One region of the Anoxybacillus suryakundensis genome, then DNA from elsewhere that is predicted to be linked to it. Evidence: a T-box and tRNA genes for the amino acid it is inferred to sense, from the RefSeq annotation. Region 1 holds a T-box; the other holds one or more tRNA genes.
What was found. A T-box is a leader RNA that pairs with one kind of tRNA and senses whether it is charged. The one in region 1 lies ahead of pheS (phenylalanine--tRNA ligase subunit alpha), so its partner is inferred to be a tRNA-Phe.
Positions count from the first base shown of each region.

Region 2: it has a tRNA-Phe gene. The T-box ahead of pheS (phenylalanine--tRNA ligase subunit alpha) is inferred to sense a tRNA for this amino acid. The anticodon was not compared.

Region 1 is NZ_LIOK01000001.1:84,447-92,233, reverse strand. Features, by position in the region: gene thrS (threonine--tRNA ligase) at 1-1,134, shown strand, start outside; ribosomal protein L20 leader region at 1,248-1,372, shown strand; gene infC (translation initiation factor IF-3) at 1,398-1,940, shown strand; gene rpmI (50S ribosomal protein L35) at 1,960-2,160, shown strand; gene rplT (50S ribosomal protein L20) at 2,179-2,538, shown strand; gene ASC42_RS00425 (dUTP diphosphatase) at 2,600-3,088, shown strand; gene ASC42_RS00420 (M42 family metallopeptidase) at 3,144-4,229, shown strand; gene sspI (small acid-soluble spore protein SspI) at 4,252-4,461, opposite strand; gene msrA (peptide-methionine (S)-S-oxide reductase MsrA) at 4,545-5,069, shown strand; gene ASC42_RS00405 (TrmH family RNA methyltransferase) at 5,066-5,818, shown strand; T-box leader at 5,889-6,124, shown strand; gene pheS (phenylalanine--tRNA ligase subunit alpha) at 6,173-7,207, shown strand; gene pheT (phenylalanine--tRNA ligase subunit beta) at 7,223-7,787, shown strand, end outside.
Region 2 is NZ_LIOK01000005.1:145,728-153,514, reverse strand. Features, by position in the region: gene ASC42_RS05295 (adenylosuccinate synthase) at 1-992, shown strand, start outside; tRNA gene ASC42_RS05290 (tRNA-Asp) at 1,087-1,162, shown strand; tRNA gene ASC42_RS05285 (tRNA-Phe) at 1,452-1,524, shown strand; gene yycF (response regulator YycF) at 1,630-2,334, shown strand; gene walK (cell wall metabolism sensor histidine kinase WalK) at 2,339-4,153, shown strand; gene ASC42_RS05270 (YycH family regulatory protein) at 4,159-5,487, shown strand; gene ASC42_RS05265 (two-component system regulatory protein YycI) at 5,474-6,259, shown strand; gene ASC42_RS05260 (MBL fold metallo-hydrolase) at 6,265-7,053, shown strand; gene ASC42_RS05255 (S1C family serine protease) at 7,166-7,787, shown strand, end outside.

The DNA of each region.
Region 1 (7,787 bases):
CCGCTTTGGCTCCCAAAAGGAGCGACGATTCGCCGAACAATTGAACGTTACATCGTCGATAAAGAGTTGTCGCTTGGTTATCAACACGTATATACGCCGGTACTTGGCAGCGTGGAATTATATAAAACGTCTGGCCATTGGGACCATTATAAAGATGGCATGTTCCCACCGATGGAGATGGATAATGAGCAGCTTGTATTACGTCCGATGAACTGCCCACATCATATGATGGTGTATAAACATAAAATTCATAGCTATCGCGAACTGCCAATTCGCATCGCTGAACTCGGCACGATGCACCGTTATGAAATGTCTGGAGCGCTTACAGGCTTGCAACGTGTGCGCGGCATGACGTTAAATGATGCACATATTTTCGTGCGCCCAGATCAAATTAAAGACGAGTTTAAGCGCGTCGTCAATTTAATTTTAGAGGTATATAAAGACTTCGGTTTAACTGATTATTCATTCCGTCTGTCGTATCGTGATCCACAAGATAAAGAAAAATATTATGATGACGATGCGATGTGGGAAAAAGCACAAAGCATGTTAAAAGAGGCGATGGACGAACTCGGACTTGACTATTACGAAGCGGAAGGAGAAGCGGCGTTTTACGGTCCGAAATTAGACGTTCAAGTGCGCACAGCGCTAGGAAAAGATGAAACATTATCGACTGTGCAATTGGATTTCTTACTGCCAGAACGTTTTGATTTAACATACATCGGTGAAGACGGAAAACCGCATCGTCCAGTCGTTATCCATCGCGGTGTCGTATCGACGATGGAACGCTTCGTCGCTTTCTTAATTGAGGAGTATAAAGGGGCGTTTCCGACATGGCTAGCGCCTGTACAAGTGCAAGTCATTCCAGTCGCTCCGTCTGTCCATATGGATTATGCGTACGAAGTGAAGCACGCGTTACAATCAGCAGGCGTGCGTGTCGAAGTCGATGAGCGTGAAGAAAAAATTGGCTATAAAATTCGTGAAGCGCAAATGCAAAAAGTCCCTTACATGCTCGTTGTTGGTGATAATGAACTAAACGAACGAGCTGTGAACGTGCGAAAATACGGTGAACAAAAAAGTGAAACGATGGGGCTTGATGCGTTTATTGATTTCATCCAAAAAGAAGTACGAAAATAGTTGCATTTTCCCTTCATGTTTGTTATAGTTTTATTTGTTGTGATGAATTGACATCAGTTGACAATGTATTTTCGTTTATGGTATATATGTTAAAGTAAAAGTAAATACTTGTTTGGAACAAGCAGAAGCACCCGCTTCTCACCTGATCGACGCCATATTGGCTGTTAGCAGGTTCGTGACAAAACAAATGTTGTCAGCGAGACGTGTGGGTGTATTATGCCCACACGTTTTTTGTTATGTGCGTTCTGCTTTGACAAACAAGCTTGAAAAAACCGTGGAGGTGGCTAGTTATTAGCAAAGATTTTATTATTAATGAAAACATTCGGGCACGTGAAGTTCGTTTAGTCGATCCAAATGGCGAGCAGCTTGGGATTAAGACGAAACAAGAAGCGTTAGAAATTGCCGCGCGTTTAAACTTGGACTTAGTGATGGTTGCACCAAATGCGAAACCGCCGGTATGTCGCATTATGGATTATGGCAAGTTCCGCTTTGAGCAACAAAAGAAAGAAAAAGAAGCGCGCAAAAAGCAAAAAGTAATCAACGTGAAAGAAATTCGTTTAAGCCCAACGATCGAAGAACATGACTTCAACACAAAATTGCGCAACGCGCGGAAGTTCCTTGAAAAAGGAGATAAAGTAAAGGCGACGATTCGTTTTAAAGGACGCGCGATTACGCATAAAGAAATTGGTCAGCGTGTGCTTGACCGATTTGCTGAAGCGTGCGCGGATATTGGTACGGTTGAGACGGCACCAAAAATGGATGGCCGCAGCATGTTTTTAGTGCTAGCACCGAAAAACGACAAATAACAAAAGGGAGGAACACCTTATGCCAAAAATGAAAACTCACAAAGGCTCAGCGAAGCGTTTCAAAAAGACAGGAACAGGTCAATTAAAACGTTCACACGCATTCACTAGCCACTTATTCGCAAACAAAACGCAAAAACAAAAACGTAAACTTCGTAAAGCAACACTTGTATCAAAAGGCGATTTCAAACGTATTCGTCAATTGTTAGATAACGTAAAATAATTTTAGGAGGGAAATGTTATGCCACGTGTAAAAGGCGGTACAGTCACACGCAGACGTCGTAAAAAAATTCTTAAACTTGCAAAAGGATATTTTGGTTCGAAACATCGTTTATATAAAGTAGCAAACCAACAAGTAATGAAATCGTTAATGTACGCGTATCGCGATCGTCGTCAACGCAAACGCGACTTCCGTAAACTTTGGATTACGCGCATTAACGCAGCAGCGCGCATGAACGGTCTTTCTTACAGCCGTTTAATGCACGGATTAAAGCTTGCAGGAATCGAAGTAAACCGCAAAATGCTTGCTGATTTAGCAGTAAACGATGCTGAAGCATTCGCACAACTTGCAAACATCGCAAAAGAAAACTTAAACAAGTAATAAAAGAAATGACCATTCTCCCTTGAGGGGATGGTCATTTTTTATAAGAGGGGGAGAAAAAATGAATTTGCGAACATTATTTTCTATGCAACGACAATTAGATGAGCGAATCGAGACAGAGCGTGGATTGCGCGGCGAACGTTTAGTCGAGCGTAAACTGTTAGCCCTTCTTGTCGAAGTAGGGGAGCTAGCAAATGAAACGCGTTGTTTTAAATTTTGGAGCTCAAAACCGAAAGCGGCAGATGAAACGATTTTAGAAGAATATGTAGACGGTCTTCATTTTATTTTATCGCTTGGACTAGATCTTTCTTTTGATAAGCATATCGAATGGCCGAACGTGCAAGAAAGCGAACGGCTTGTTGAGCAGTTTTTACACGTATTTGAAGCGATTCATACGTTTCGGATGAAGTTAGACGCAGAGGCATATAACGAATTAGTATACGTGTACGCCAAGCTCGGTCATGCGCTACAGTTTACTGCTGAACAAATCGAACGAGCGTATGTCGCAAAAAACGAAGTAAATCATGAGCGACAAAGTCACAATTATTAACAACTGTCAAAATGTTTAGTATAATGAATAGCGTACATAGAGAGGAGTGACATACGTGAAGAAATTAGATGAAACGTTAACGATGTTGAAAGCGTTAACGGATGCGAAAGGTGTTCCAGGGAACGAACGAGAAGTGCGCGAAGTAATGAAGTCGTACATCGCTCCGTATGCTGATGAAGTGACAACGGATCGTCTTGGTAGCTTAATTGCGAAAAAAGTAGGAAAAGCAAATGGGCCGAAAGTCATGATTGCTGGCCATTTAGATGAAGTAGGTTTTATGGTGACGCAAATCGATGAAAAAGGCTTCATTCGCTTCCAACCGCTCGGAGGCTGGTGGGGGCAAGTCATGCTTGCTCAGCGAGTGACAATCGTAACGAAAAAAGGTGATATTACAGGCGTCATCGGTTCAAAACCGCCACATATTTTACCTGCTGAAGCAAGAAGAAAGCCGGTAGAAATCAAGGATATGTTTATCGACATCGGGGCTTCGAGCCGTGATGAAGCGATCGAATGGGGTGTACGTCCGGGTGATGCGATCGTTCCGTATTTTGAATTTACCGTGATGAACAATGAAAAAATGTTGCTTGCAAAAGCATGGGATAACCGCATCGGTTGCGCAGTTGCTATTGATGTGTTGAAACAATTAAAAGATGTTGAGCATCCAAACGTCGTATACGGTGTTGGAACCGTACAAGAAGAAGTAGGCTTGCGCGGGGCTCGAACATCCGCTTTTGCGATTGAACCAGATATTGCGTTTGCGGTAGATGTCGGCATCGCTGGTGACACACCAGGTGTATCCGAAAAAGATGCCATGGGGAAACTCGGCGGCGGGCCGCATATTGTTTTATACGATGCAACACTTGTTTCTCATAAAGGATTGCGTGAATTTGTCATTAGCGTAGCAGAAGAAATGAACATTCCATACCGTTTTGACGCGATGCCAGGCGGTGGAACAGACGCAGGAGCGATCCATATAACAATGCGTGGTGTCCCAGCATTAACGATCTCTATCCCAACGCGCTACATTCACTCCCATGCGGCACTTCTTCACCGCGACGACTATGAACAAACCGTTAAACTATTAGTCGAAGTCATTAAGCGTCTTGATGAAGATAAAGTGAAAGAAATTACGTTTGATTAAAAAATAGCCTTCAACGCGAAGGCTATTTTTTTACGGCTTCTTCTAATGTGGCAAGCATCGATTGTTTTTGTTCCTCTGTTGCGTGATTCCATAGTGCTTCGAATAAGACACCAAGACCAGGTAAATATTTTTCTTCACCTTGTTGAATCGCATCGACGATCGTATGTTCAAGCTGGTCTTTTGAGCTGTTTGCGACGTTTGCCATGACGGCACCGCGTAAATTAAAGTCCATTTGATTCACTCCATTCTTTATGTATTGCGTACGTAGTTTTTGCTATAATGATAACTACTATTCATCAAAGAGGAGAGAGGAAAATGGAAAAAGCAACATTTGCGGGCGGATGTTTTTGGTGCATGGTCACTCCGTTTGAAGAACTTGACGGCATTTATGGCATCGTTTCTGGATACACAGGCGGTCATGTGGAACATCCGACATACGAACAAGTGAAAACAGGAACGACAGGACATTACGAAGCGGTACAAATTACGTTTGATCCAGATGTGTTTCCGTACGAAAAATTGTTGGAGTTGTATTGGTGTCAAATTGATCCGACGGATGATGGTGGGCAATTTCATGACCGTGGTCCGCAATATCGAACAGCGATTTTTTATCATAACGAAAAACAAAAAATATTAGCGGAACAATCGAAAAAGCAATTAGAAGAAAGCGGACGTTTTTCCAAACCGATCGTGACAGAAATTTTACCAGCGACAACGTTTTATCCGGCAGAAGACTATCATCAAAATTACCATAAAAAAAATCCGAAACATTATAAAGAAGACCGCGCTGCCTCAGGCCGCGATGAATTTATTGCGAAACATTGGGGGAACAACGAGTGAAACGAATTGAATCGCCGAAAAATGAGCGAGTGAAGCAATGGAAAAAGCTTTTAACGAAAAAAGGACGCGACAAAACCGATCTGTTTCTCATTGAAGGATTTCATTTAGTAGAAGAGGCGGTCAAAAGTGGCGTTCATATCGAAGAACTGATTGTTGCGGAGCATGCGGTCATCCCAGCAAGCTGGGACATTGCCGATATTCCGATGACGATTGTGACCGACGATGTGATCAAAGCGATTAGCGATACAGAAACACCGCAAGGCATCGCAGCGGTATGTAAACAACTGCATTGGAACATTGATGATATACAAACGGCATTGTTCATTGATGCCGTACAAGATCCGGGGAATGTAGGGACGATCATTCGCACGGCAGATGCCGCTGGAATAGACGCTGTTGTTGTCGGAGAAGGAAGCGCAGATATATACAATGCAAAAGTGATTCGTGCTACGCAAGGTTCGTTGTTTCATTTCCCTGTTATAAAAGGAGATATTGGGCAATGGATCGCCCGCTTTCAAAACAAGCATATCCCTATTTATGGAACATCGCTTCAAAATGGGGTAGACTACCGTTCTGTATCTCCTTCTTCATCGTTTGCATTAATTGTTGGAAATGAAGGAAGCGGAGTAAACGATAAGTGGCTGCAACAGACGACAACAAACTTATATGTGCCGATTTACGGGAAGGCAGAATCGTTAAACGTAGCCGTTGCAACAGGAATTTTGCTTTACCATTTGCAGAAAAAATAAACATATGTTTGTATCATCACCTTGCACCTTATTGTCTATTTGCTTATAATAAATGAAGAATTTCATCATACAAAAAACGATGATCGAGAAGAGTAGCTTGCCGATCGCCATTCAGGGAGAAAACGCCATAGACTGCGAGCGTTTTTATGGTTGAAGCAAGTGAATTCACCTCGGGAGTTGGCGCTTGGACCATTTTGCGCATGCAAAATGTAAAGGCGTTCCGGTGTAGACCGTTATCTGAATGGAGTGAGCTATGCTTATTGTATAGCTAACAAGGGTGGTACCGCGAGTGCACTCGTCCCTTACTTAAGGGGCGAGTTTTTTATTTTTATACATAATAAGGGAGGGTATTTCATGAAAGAGCGGTTACAACAGCTTCAACAAGAAGCACTTGAAAAAATTGAACAGGCAAACGATTTAAAAGCGCTCAATGATGTGCGTGTGGCATATCTCGGCAAAAAAGGACCAATTACGGAAGTGCTGCGCGGGATGGGGGCGCTGTCGCCTGAAGAACGTCCAATTATGGGAGCGCTTGTCAACGACGTGCGTGAAGCGATTCAACGAGCGTTAGAAGCAAAGCAAGCAAAGCTCGAACAAGAAGAAGTTGAGAAAAAACTAGTGGCGGAGGCAATTGATGTCACACTTCCAGGGCGCCCGATTAGACGCGGCAACCATCATCCGTTAACGCGTGTCATTGAAGAAATTGAAGATTTATTTATTGGCATGGGCTATACGATTGCTGAAGGTCCAGAAGTAGAACAAGATTATTACAACTTTGAAGCGCTCAATTTGCCAAAAGGTCATCCGGCGCGTGATATGCAAGATTCATTTTATATAACAGAGGAAATTTTATTGCGCACGCATACGTCACCAGTGCAAGCAAGAACGATGGAAAAACATCAAGGGCGCGGTCCTGTAAAAATCATTTGCCCAGGAAAAGTGTATCGCCGCGACAACGATGACGCAACACATTCCCATCAATTTACACAAATTGAAGGGCTTGTTGTAGACGAAAACATTCGCATGAGCGATTTAAAAGGAACGTTACGTGAATTTGCGCGCAAAATGTTTGGTGAAGATCGCGACATTCGCTTCCGCCCAAGCTTTTTCCCATTTACAGAACCGTCTGTTGAAGTCGACGTTTCATGTTTTAATTGCGGCGGGCACGGCTGCAACGTATGTAAAGGAACAGGTTGGATTGAAATTTTAGGGGCAGGGATGGTTCATCCGAACGTGCTCGAAATGGCAGGATTTGATTCGAAAAAATATACCGGCTTTGCGTTCGGTATGGGTCCGGAGCGCATTGCGATGTTGAAGTACGGCATTGACGACATCCGTCATTTTTATCAAAACGATGTTCGTTTCTTGCAACAATTTAATCGGGTGTAAAGGGAGGTTGGAACGATGTTTGTTTCATATAAATGGCTACAGGAATACGTTGATTTAGCAGGCATTACCGCAAAAGAATTAGCCGATCGCATCACGAAAGCAGGCATTGAAGTAGAAAGCGTCGAGGTGCGCAATAAAGGAATACAAGGTGTCGTCATCGGACATGTACTTGAGCGTGAACAACATCCGAACGCCGATAAATTAAGTAAATGTTTCGTCGATATTGGTGAAGGAGAGCCGGTGCAAATTATTTGCGGGGCGCCGAACGTCGCAAAAGGACAAAAGGTTGCCGTTGCTAAAGTTGGTGCCGTATTGCCTGGCAACTTTAAAATTAAACGCGCAAAACTGCGCGGGGAAGAATCGAACGGCATGATTTGTTCGTTACAAGAACTTGGCGTCGAGTCAAAATTAGTACCGAAAGAATACGCCGATGGCATTTTCGTTTTCCCAAGCGATGCACCAGTCGGAGCTGATGCGTTAGAACTACTTTACTTAGATGACGAAGTGTTAGAACTTAGCTTAACGCCAAACCGTGCCGATTGTTTAAGCATGATTGGCGTCGCTTATGAAGTGGCAGCGA
Region 2 (7,787 bases), on a different contig from region 1:
GCAATCGCGCACATGTAATTTTGCCTTATCACTTAAAGCTTGATGAAGTAGAAGAAGAAAGAAAAGGGGCGAATAAAATCGGAACGACGAAAAAAGGAATTGGCCCTGCTTATATGGACAAAGCAGCGCGTGTCGGTATCCGAATCGCAGATTTGCTTGATCGTGAAGTATTTGAAGAAAAATTAGCTCGCAATCTAGCAGAGAAAAACATGCTTTTTGAAAAAGTGTACGGTGTAGAAGGATTTAAGTTAGAACACATTCTTGATGAATATTACGAGTATGGACAGCAAATCGCAAAGTACGTTTGTGACACATCTGTTGTATTAAATGATGCGCTTGACGAAGGACGCCGTGTTTTATTTGAAGGTGCCCAAGGCGTCATGTTAGATATCGACCAAGGTACGTATCCGTTTGTTACATCGTCAAATCCTGTTGCTGGCGGGGTTACGATTGGGGCTGGTGTTGGTCCGACAAAAATTAAACATGTTGTTGGGGTAGCTAAAGCATATACAACACGTGTCGGTGATGGTCCATTTCCAACGGAGTTAAACAATGAAATTGGTGATCGTATTCGCGAAGTAGGGCGTGAATACGGAACGACAACGGGACGTCCACGCCGTGTTGGTTGGTTTGATAGCGTTGTTGTTCGTCATGCACGTCGCGTTAGTGGTATTACAGATTTATCATTAAACTCGATTGACGTGTTAACAGGTATTGAAACGTTAAAAATTTGTGTTGCTTACCGTTACAAAGGACAAATCATCGAGGAGTTCCCTGCGAACTTAAAAGTGTTGGCGGAATGTGAGCCGGTGTATGAAGAATTGCCGGGATGGACGGAAGATATTACAGGTGTCAAAAGTTTAGATGAGCTTCCAACGAACGCACGCCGTTACGTCGAGCGCATTTCGCAATTAACAGGTATTCCGCTTTCTATTTTCTCGGTTGGACCAGACCGTTCTCAAACAAATGTTGTCCGCAATGTGTATGCATAAAAAATACGTCGATGAGCAAATCATCGACGTATTTTTAAAAAACTATTGTTTTATTGTTACTTATATAGTAAAATAATAAATGTCTTTTGGATGCGGTTCCGTGGTGTAGGGGTTAACATGCCTGCCTGTCACGCAGGAGATCGCGGGTTCGAATCCCGTCGGAACCGCCATTTTTATTGAAATAGCAATGCGATAAAAATTGGGAAGTTAGTTATACATATGGCTCGGTAGCTACAAGTCAAGGCGTCAGTGTCGAGCTACGAGTTGTCCCGACGCATCACCCTTCTTTGAATAAACAAGTAGAGGAAGGGACACAGTCGGTAGAGCACGAGTGAATAAGTTTCTTTGAGAAGCTACAGCGTACCGCTCGAGTCACATCTTGAGTAAACAAGCTGAGAGCGGGACGAAGGACGTTTATGTTTCGAACAAATGAATGGTAGTAAATTGGTTATTTTATATGGCTCGGTAGCTCAGTCGGTAGAGCAAAGGACTGAAAATCCTTGTGTCGGCGGTTCGATTCCGTCCCGAGCCACTTGTATGTAAGCATAGATACGTATATGTGTCTATGCTTTTTTTGTTTTATAATGGTGACATGGTACACTATATGTAAATATGCCTGTTGGGGGAGTGAATATACATGGAGAAAAAAATTTTAGTTGTTGATGATGAAAAACCGATTGCTGATATTTTACAGTTTAATTTAAGAAAAGAAGGATACGACGTACATTGTGCATATGACGGTGTGGAAGCACTGCAAAAAGTGGAAGACATTCAACCCGATTTAATTTTATTAGATATTATGCTACCTCAAAAAGATGGAATGGAAGTATGTCGAGAAATTCGTAAAAAATATGATATGCCCATAATTATGCTAACAGCAAAAGACTCCGAAATTGATAAAGTTCTCGGGCTAGAACTTGGCGCAGACGATTACGTTACGAAACCATTTAGCACACGTGAACTGCTAGCGCGTGTCAAAGCTAATTTACGGCGTCACCAACAAAGACAAGAACAAGATGTAAAAGAAATGAGTGAAATAAAAATAGGCTCGCTCACCATTCATCCAGATGCTTATACTGTATCGAAACGAGGAGAGCAGATTGAGCTAACACATCGGGAATTTGAACTTCTTCACTATTTAGCAAAGCATATTGGACAAGTGATGACGCGTGAACACTTACTGCAAACGGTATGGGGATACGACTATTTTGGTGATGTGCGCACCGTTGATGTAACTGTGCGACGTTTGCGTGAAAAAATCGAAGATAACCCTTCGCACCCGACATGGATTGTGACAAGACGTGGGGTAGGATATTATTTGCGAAATCCGGAACAGGAGTAACCACATGAGGAAGGTAAGTATATTTCAATCGATTCACGTGAAATTTGCCTTGATTTACATTTTGCTTATTTTAATTGCGATGCAAATTATCGGGGCTTATTTCGTGCGCCAATTGGAAGCGCAACTTGTTGAAACTTTTAAAAACTCATTAAATGAGCGCGTTATTTTACTTGCTTATAATATTGAACAAGAAATGAACAAAGAACGTGATAAAAAAAGCCCTACACTCGAAGAAGAAATTCGGACTATTTTACAAGATTTTGTTTCACAAGATATTTCTGAAGTGCGCGTCATTGATCATAAAAGTAAAGTATTAGGAACATCGAACCCATATAATCAAAATATTGTAGGAAAGCGGACGACAGATTTACTAATTAAACGAACATTAGTTGCGGGCGAAATGACAGAAAAAATGCTTGTTGATCCAAAAACAGGTCATCGTATGTATATTTCTTCTACGCCTATTAAGGTGAAAAATGAAATTAAAGGGGCAATTTATGTCATTGCTTCGATGGAAAATGTTTTTGCGCAAATGAGGCAAATTAATAATATTTTAGCGACAGGAACAGGCATTGCTTTAGCCATTACTGCATTGTTAGGCATTTTGTTGGCACAGACCATCACACGCCCGATTTCAGATATGCGTAAACAAGCATTGGCAATGGCGAAAGGGAATTTTTCCCGAAAAGTAAAAGTATATGGATACGATGAAATTGGACAGCTTGCGCTTAGCTTTAACAACTTAACGAAAAAATTGCAAGAAGCGCAAGCAACGACAGAAGGAGAGCGTCGTAAATTAGAATCGGTATTGACGCACATGACAGATGGTGTGATTGCAACAGATAGAAAAGGACGAATCATTTTAATTAACGATGCTGCGCTAAATATCTTAAATGTTTCACGTGAAACAGTGCTTTCTGCACCGATTGTGACGGTATTAGGGCTAGATGAACAATATACGTTCGAAACGTTAATTGAAGAACGTGAAACATTAATTTTAGATTTTAGTACAGACGAGGAAATGTACATTTTACGTGCCTCTTTATCTGTGATTCAAAAAGAAAAGGGATTTGTGAACGGATTAATTGTTGTGTTGCATGACATTACGGAACACGAAAAAATTGATCGTGATCGTCGAGAGTTTGTAGCGAATGTTTCGCATGAATTGCGAACGCCCCTAACAACGATGCGCAGTTATTTAGAGGCGCTTGCAGATGGAGCATGGAGAGATGAGGAGATTGCGCCGAGGTTTATTGAGGTGACGCAAAATGAGACAGAACGAATGATTCGTCTTGTCAATGACTTGTTGCAGCTTTCTAAGCTCGACAGTAAAGACTATAAATTGAAAAAAACACGCGTCCATTTTATCCCGTATTTCCATAAAGTCATTGATCGATTTGAATTAACAAAAAAAGAGAATGTTTCGTTTGTTCGAGACTTTCCAGATGAGAAAATAGTTGTGTATATGGATGAAGACAAAATTACCCAAGTGCTCGATAACATTATTTCTAACGCGTTAAAATACTCTCCACAAGGAGGGAAAATTACGTTTCGGGTAAGGAAAAAAACAGACTATATTGAAGTGAGTGTAAAAGATGAGGGTGTCGGCATTCCAAAATCGGATTTATCTAAAATTTTTGAGCGTTTTTATCGTGTCGATAAGGCGCGCTCACGTAAACTTGGTGGAACAGGACTAGGTCTTGCCATTGCAAAAGAAGTTGTCGTCGCACATGGCGGACGTATTTGGGCCGAAAGCCAAGAAAGAAAAGGGACAACCATTTACTTTACTTTGCCGATTGAACAACAGAAAAAAGGATGAAAACAATGAAATACGAAACGATCAAGTCCATTGTGTTGACGATTCTTGTATGTACGAGCGTTTTTTTAACGTGGAGTTTATGGACATATCAGCCAAAATATGACTTTATTGAAAACGCAAAATACATTCAAAACGTCCCTGTCAGCAATGTTGCCGTTGATTATAGTACAGTCATTCAGCCGCGCTATATTTTTATTCATAAAAATGAACAACATTATGGAATGACACATCACTCGGACATTTATAAATTTATGAAGGAGATGAAAAATTGGACGTTCGATCATTTCGAAAATATATCGAGTACAATTAAAAAAGAACAATTTCTTTCATTTATACACGGGAAAGGAAAAATTGAAATTATTTATCCCGATGATATACCAATTGAAATGTATCGAACGATGTTTCAATTTGAAGACCAAGACATCGAAAAAGTTCAGTTTGATCGCATCATCATTCCGATGAACGACAACGAAGAAGAAATGAATGTCTATTTCGTATCTGCCAATGAGAAGCGTATATATAAAGCGGTTGTTCAAGATGCGATGGTCGAACATTTGAAACAAACATATTATGCGCGAGCTGAGCGTTATACACCTTTTTTATCTTATGACATTAGCGAAACAAAAGCGTTGTTTTTACCGGCTCGTCCCCTCGTACTAAACCGGTTGCAATATTACATGGACGAGTTAAGTAGCGATCGTTTTAAAGACGCATTATTTACAGATCCAAGCTTTGTAAAAAAAGATGTGCTCAATTTTGGTGAGGAATATACAGACGGGTCGCGTTTAATGGATGTTGATTTATCCAAAAAATTGTTGTTGTATGTCAATCCGGCTGCTCGTGGGGAGATAAAGACGGCAGATCCGACGGTTTTGCAAAAGAGCATTGATTTTGTGAACGATCATGGCGGTTGGACGGATACGTACTATTTTGATCAGTTAGACGAAAATGGGAGAAAGGTAACCTTTCGTTTGTTTGCTAATGGCTACCCTGTATTTAATCGTTATGGAATGGCGGAAATTGTGCAAATATGGGGAGAAAATGAGATTATGAATTACCAACGTCCGTTATTCACATTAGCTATTCCTGACCGGGTAAGTTTGCCAATTACACTTTCTTCCGGATATGAGGTCATTGATCAGTTGAAAAAGCAAAAAAATATTCAACATGAATTCATTGACGATATTGCGATTGGCTATGAGCTCGTTCGTGATTCGGAGCGAGAAAATATCGTCATGTTAGAGCCGAGCTGGTACTGTTTGTATAATGGAACGTGGCGAAAAATTGTGATGACGACAGATGAACGAAGAGGGGATATCATTGGATTGGAGTAAAACGAAAACGATTTTTATTATTACATTCCTCATTCTTGATATATTTTTAGGTTATCAATTTATCCAGAAAAAAAATAGTAGCCAGCTTGATGTGATTTTAGAAGCGACTATCGAGGAACAGCTTGAAGCGGATGGCATTACATATGTCGATTTACCAAAAGAAATAACAAAAGCGACATATGTGAGCGGAAAAAGTAAAACATTTACGGAAGAAGAAGTGAACAAATTGCCAAACCAACAAGTTGAAGCGGCAAACGAAACCGTTTTGCAAGCTCATTTTATTAAGTCTGTGCCGCTACAAGATCCAAAAGACGGTTATCGCTTAACAGAGTTTTTAAGACAAAATATAATTGCAGGTGATCAATATACATTTTGGAAGTATGATGAAGACTTACAAGCGCTCATTTATTTTCAACAATATGAAGGGAAAACCATCTATAAAAATATGAGCAGTATGTTGCTTATTTATGTGAATGATCGAAATGAAATGGTTGGCTATGAACAAACATTGCTCGTTGATTTAGAGAAAAACGAGAAAAAACAAGAAATTTTGCCGGCAATTAAAGCGTTAGAGACGTTATATAAGCGAAATTATTTAAAGCCAGGCGATCGGGTAACAAAAATCGATCTAGGATATTATGCGCTCGTTCAGTTTACGACTTCGCAAGTATTAACACCGACATGGCACGTTGTTGTAAATGGAAAAACAGATTATTATGTGAACGCATTTGAAGGACAAGTCATTAGCGATGAAAATAAAGTGTTGGAGTGAATAACATGAGGTTTAGCGTTTTAGCAAGCGGCAGTACAGGCAACGCTTTTTACGTAGAAACGAAACGGGAGCGATTGCTTGTTGATGCTGGGTTAAGCGGCAAACAATTAGAACAATTATTTGCCCATATTGATCGCCACATTCAAGATGTAACTGGTATTTTAGTGACACATGAACATAGCGACCATATTAAAGGATTAGGTGTCATTGCCCGTAAATATCGCCTTCCGATTTATGCGAATGAAAAGACATGGAAAGCGATGGATGGGTTCATTGGTGACATCCCTCTTGAGCAAAAATTTATTTTTCCAACGGGCTCTGTTCGTACATTTGGAGATTTGGATGTTGAATCGTTCGGTGTGTCCCACGACGCTGTGGAGCCGATGTTTTATGTGTTTCATTATGAGGGAAAAAAGTTAGCTCTCATTACGGATACAGGGTATGTGAGCGAGCGCATGAAAGATGTCATTCGTCATGCGGATGTATTTGTATTTGAAAGTAACCACGACGTAGAAATGTTGCGTATGGGAAAATATCCATGGAACATTAAGCGACGTATTTTAAGTGACGTCGGGCACGTATCCAATGAGGACGCAGGTCTTGCTTTGGCAGACGTCATTGGTGATAAAACAAAGCGCATTTATTTAGCACATTTAAGCCAAGATAACAATATGAAAGAATTAGCACGAATGACAGTGTCCCAGACGCTTGAGCGAAAAGGAATAGTTGTCGGGGAATCTTTTCAACTGTATGACACAGATCCCGCTCGTCCGACAGAGCTAATTTCCGTATAAATTTCACCGTTTTTTCACCAACATATCGTATGTATAATGTTAGATGCTTAGGGGAAAAGAAGGTTATAATGGAAATAGGGTCAATATTTTATAAAGAAAGGACGGGTGAAAGATGGGCTATTATGATGATCATTATGAACATATTCGTCAAAAACAAAAAGGCAATCGTGGGGGAACGTTTTTGGCAGGATTAGTCGGAGCTATTTTAGGTGGAATGCTTGTCATCGTTGCCATTCCTTCACTAGTAAAATGGGATGTTTTGCCTTACCAACTTGAACAAACGGAAGAAAAACAGACGACTGTGACAGAGCCGCCAAAAGTAGACAAAAGTGTAGCAGTCAATGTCGTTACACAAGTGACACAAGCGGTAAATAAAGTGTCTGATGCAGTTGTCGGCATTGTAAATATTCAAGAGGCAAGTTTTTGGTCAGAAGGCGGGGAAGCTGGAACCGGTTCAGGAGTCGTTTATAAAAAAGAAGGAAATAAGGCATATATCGTAACGAACCATCACGTTGTTGAAGGTGCTAGCCGTGTGGAAGTAAGTTTAAGCGACGGAACAAAAGTGCCAGCACGTTTGCTTGGCAGCGATATATGGACGGATTTAGCCGTATTGGAGATTGATGCAAAACACGTAACCAACATAGCTGAATTTGGTAACTCGGATGTCGTGAAAGTAGGAGAACCGGTCATTGCGGTTGGAAACCCACTTGGCTTACAATTCGCAGGCTCTGTAA